DNA from 2 places in the Streptomyces sp. WAC07094 genome. Region 1 is predicted to be linked to the other one. Evidence: predicted binding sites of a transcription regulator. Region 1 holds the regulator's gene; the other holds the start of a gene.
The links. The regulator HrcA, encoded in region 1, represses chaperone genes, less so after heat shock. The targets are predictions, from matches to a motif close to TTNGCACTCNGNNNNNCNGAGTGCNAA.
Positions count from the first base shown of each region.

Region 2: a site for HrcA is predicted at 1,014-1,040, ahead of groL (chaperonin GroEL). Genes of this name have one in related genera too.

Region 1 is NZ_JAVMJZ010000001.1:5,610,906-5,613,306, forward strand. Features, by position in the region: gene hrcA (heat-inducible transcriptional repressor HrcA) at 586-1,605, shown strand; gene dnaJ (molecular chaperone DnaJ) at 1,606-2,401, shown strand, end outside.
Region 2 is NZ_JAVMJZ010000001.1:4,603,180-4,605,580, forward strand. Features, by position in the region: gene RCR19_RS20370 (MoaD/ThiS family protein) at 1-239, shown strand, start outside; gene RCR19_RS20375 (cold-shock protein) at 689-892, shown strand; gene groL (chaperonin GroEL) at 1,203-2,401, shown strand, end outside.

The DNA of each region.
Region 1 (2,401 bases):
GATAGGAGAAGCGCGAACCCGGAAGGCGTACGAGGCGCCACGACACGCCGGAACGAGCCGCCTGCCCGCGGCTCGCGGGACCGGGCCCCGTGGAGGGCCACCGACATCTTCCGCTTCCCGGGTCGAGGCGTCGGGCGGGGACGAGCGCTCCGGACGACCTCGCGCCCATGAGCGCGAGATGCGTCACACGCCGGTCCGTGCCGGCGGGCGCCGCAGGCCGCGCCGCCCCGGCGTGCGGGCTGCGCCCTCGTCCGGGCGCCCGACCCCGCCCGGCCCGCGACGGCCCGCCCGCACCTCCGCGCCCGGTCCGGCCGTGCGGTTCCGGACCGGGGGTGGTGGGCGCCCGGTCCGGAACCCTTTCCGCAACACGGCCGTGCGGTGACGCCGTCAGCGGGCGGCCGCCCGGCGTGGACACCCCGGGACAGGTCGGTACACGTCGGTACGAGGGGGCGGCACACATGGGTACGACGGCGCTGCCGCCCTTGCCGGGGGCGTACCCGACCGCCGTACACTTGCTCCGGGATGTTGGCACTCGCATGCACAGAGTGCCAGGGAAGCGCCAAGGGGACACTGGAGGTGTGCGCGATGCTCAGTGAACGCCGGCTCGAAGTGCTGCGCGCCATCGTCCAGGACTACGTGGGAACCGAGGAACCGGTGGGTTCCAAGGCCCTCACCGAACGGCACAAGCTCGGCGTCTCCCCGGCCACCGTCCGCAACGACATGGCCGTGCTGGAGGAGGAGGGCTACATCGCCCAGCCGCACACCAGCGCCGGACGCATCCCCACGGACAAGGGCTACCGACTCTTCGTCGACAAGCTCGCGGCCGTCAAACCGATGAGCCCGCCGGAGCGCCGCGCGATCCAGAGCTTCCTGGAGAGCGCCGTCGACCTCGACGACGTCGTCACGCGTACGGTGCGGCTGCTCGCGCAGCTCACCCGGCAGGTCGCGGTCGTGCAGTATCCCTCGCTGACGCGCTCCACGGTGCGCCATGTGGAACTGCTGTCGATGGCGCCCGCACGTGTGATGCTCGTGCTGATCACGGACACCGGCCGGGTCGAGCAGCGCATGATCGACTGCCCCGCGCCGTTCGGCGAGGCGTCGCTGGCCGATCTGCGCGCCCGGCTCAACAGCCGGGTCGCCGGCCGCCGCTTCGCGGACGTCCCGCAGCTGGTGCAGGACCTGGCCGAGGCCTTCGAGGAGCCGGAGGACCGCAGTACGGTCGCCACGGTGCTCTCCACTTTGCTGGAGACACTGGTGGAGGAGACCGAGGAGCGGCTGATGATCGGCGGAACCGCCAATCTCACCCGCTTCGGGCATGACTTCCCTCTCACCATCCGCCCCGTTCTCGAGGCGCTCGAGGAGCAGGTCGTGCTCCTCAAGTTGCTGGGCGAGGCGAAGGATCCGGCCATGCGGGTGCGTATCGGTCACGAGAACGCGCACGAGGGACTCAACTCCACGTCCGTCGTCTCCGTGGGCTACGGTTCGGGCGGCGAAGCAGTAGCGAAACTTGGCGTGGTCGGACCGACCCGCATGGATTACCCGGGAACGATGGGAGCGGTACGAGCGGTGGCACGGTACGTCGGACAGATCCTGGCGGAGTCGTAAGTGGCCACGGACTACTACGCCGTACTCGGCGTGCGCCGCGACGCGTCGCAGGAAGAGATCAAGAAGGCGTTCCGTCGGCTCGCCCGCGAGCTGCACCCGGACGTCAACCCCGATCCCAAGACGCAGGAGCGGTTCAAGGAGATCAACGCCGCGTACGAGGTTCTCTCGGACCCGCAGAAGAAGCAGGTCTACGACCTCGGTGGTGACCCGCTGTCCCAGGCGGGCGGCGCCGGTGCGGGCGGCTTCGGTGCGGGCGGTTTCGGGAACTTCTCGGACATCATGGACGCCTTCTTCGGCACGGCGTCGCAGCGCGGACCGCGCTCGCGTACCCGCCGGGGCCAGGACGCCATGATCCGGCTCGAGATCGAGCTCGACGAGGCGGCCTTCGGCACGACCAAGGACATCCAGGTCGACACGGCCGTCGTCTGCAACACCTGCAACGGCGAGGGCGCCGCGCCCGGCACCTCCGCGCAGACCTGTGACATGTGCCGCGGCCGCGGCGAGGTCTCGCAGGTCACCCGGTCCTTCCTGGGCCAGGTCATGACGTCCAGGCCGTGCCCGCAGTGCCAGGGCTTCGGCACCATCGTCCCGAACCCGTGCCCCGAGTGCGCGGGCGACGGACGGGTGCGCTCCCGCAGGACGCTCACCGTCAAGATCCCCGCCGGCGTCGACAACGGCACCCGGATCCAGCTCGCGGGCGAGGGCGAGGTCGGCCCCGGCGGCGGTCCCGCCGGTGACCTGTACGTGGAGATCCACGAGCTGCCGCACTCGGTCTTCCAGCGCCGCGGGGACGATC
Region 2 (2,401 bases), 1.0 Mb from region 1:
CCTACACCGCCGGCCGAGCCGAGGTGACCGCCGAGGGCGGGACCCTGGCGGAGGTCATCGCCGACCTGGAGAAGAACCACGTCGGCATCGCCGCCCGGGTCCTGGACGACCAGGGCAAGCTGCGCCGCTTCGTCAACGTCTACGTCAACGACGACGACGTCCGCTTCGAGCAGGGTCTTGAGACGGCGACGCCGGACGGCGCCGGCGTCTCCATCATCCCGGCCGTGGCGGGTGGCTGACGGTCGTTCAGCCGCGTGATCGTTACCCTCGGTAATGCACGTCACCGAGAGTTCATCGAATTGCCCTCTCCGTGAGACAAGCGGAGGGGGCAATTCTGCATGGTTGAGCGAGGTACAGTTGGGGAACGTGTTCCCGCTCTCTCCGTCGGGCACCTCCGGTCGCTGCCGCGCACCCGATAAGAAGTAGCCAAAGTGCGCAGGGCTTTTGCGCCATTCATTCCTTTTACGGGGCCCGACTTGCCCTGAATTCGGACGAATTCTTCGTACATTCCCGACCGGTCATGCCCTGAATTCTCGTCCGATTGACCTGTTGCAGACGGCAGTTGGACAGATACATTCAGCCGCGGTCGACGCGTTCCGGCGCACGCCCCCAACCGTTGGGGGGTGAGGTCTGACCCGGATCCGCGAAGTGTGGATCTGTGCAAGGGCCAGTAATAGGGGAGTTAGGCATGGCTCAGGGCACCGTCAAGTGGTTCAACGCGGAGAAGGGGTACGGCTTCATCGCGGTCGACGGTGGTGCGGATGTTTTCGTCCACTACAGCGCGATTCAGATGGACGGCTACCGCACCCTCGAAGAGGGCCAGCGGGTCGAGTTCGAGATCTCGCAGGGTCAGAAGGGGCCGCAGGCGGACATGGTCCGACTGGCCGGCTGAAGCACGCGCCGACGACTGAACTGATCGACGTGTCGAGGGGCTCGCATCCCGTTGGGGTGCGAGCCCCTCGGTCTGTCCGGCGGCGCGCCGGGGCGCAGGGGCCTGCTTCACGGGGCCGCGCCTTGCACTCGGACGGGGCGAGTGCTAATCATTGGCGTTAGCACTCTGAAGGTGAGAGTGACAAAAAAGAAGGACCGGGTCGGTGAGGCCGCGGACCGGGTGGGGCAGGGAACCTCCGGCCGAGGCCGTCCGTCGCGGGCGCGGGCGCGGTCCGAAGTAATCACCCCCAGTCCTGGGAGGACCACTTCACATGGCCAAGATCATCGCGTTCGACGAGGAGGCGCGGCGAGGCCTCGAGCGCGGCATGAACCAGCTCGCGGACGCCGTCAAGGTGACCCTCGGCCCCAAGGGCCGCAACGTCGTCCTCGAGAAGAAGTGGGGTGCCCCCACGATCACCAACGACGGTGTCTCCATCGCCAAGGAGATCGAGCTCGAGGACCCGTACGAGAAGATCGGCGCCGAGCTGGTCAAGGAAGTCGCCAAGAAGACGGACGACGTCGCCGGTGACGGTACGACCACGGCGACCGTGCTCGCCCAGGCGCTGGTCCGCGAGGGCCTGCGCAACGTGGCCGCCGGTGCCAACCCCATGGCCCTGAAGCGCGGTATCGAGAAGGCCGTCGAGGCCGTCTCCGCCGCCCTGCTGGAGCAGGCGAAGGACGTCGAGACCAAGGAGCAGATCGCCTCCACGGCCTCCATCTCCGCCGCCGACACCCAGATCGGCGAGCTGATCGCCGAGGCCATGGACAAGGTCGGCAAGGAAGGCGTCATCACCGTCGAGGAGTCGCAGACCTTCGGTCTCGAGCTCGAGCTCACCGAGGGCATGCGCTTCGACAAGGGCTACATCTCGGCGTACTTCGCCACCGACATGGAGCGTATGGAGGCGGCCCTCGACGACCCGTACATCCTGATCGCCAACCAGAAGATCTCCTCGGTCAAGGACCTGCTCCCGCTGCTGGAGAAGGTCATGCAGTCGGGCAAGCCGCTGCTGATCATCGCCGAGGACGTCGAGGGCGAGGCTCTGTCGACCCTGGTCGTCAACAAGATCCGTGGCACCTTCAAGTCCGTCGCCGTCAAGGCCCCGGGCTTCGGTGACCGCCGCAAGGCCATGCTCGGCGACATCGCCATCCTCACGGGCGGCGAGGTCATCTCCGAGGAGGTCGGCCTCAAGCTGGAGAACGCGACCCTGGACCTCCTGGGCCGCGCCCGCAAGGTCGTCATCACCAAGGACGAGACCACGATCGTCGACGGCGCCGGCTCCCCGGAGCAGGTGCAGGGCCGCGTGAACCAGATCCGCGCGGAGATCGAGAACAGCGACTCCGACTACGACCGCGAGAAGCTGCAGGAGCGCCTGGCGAAGCTGGCCGGCGGCGTGGCCGTCATCAAGGCCGGTGCCGCCACCGAGGTGGAGCTCAAGGAGCGCAAGCACCGCATCGAGGACGCCGTCCGCAA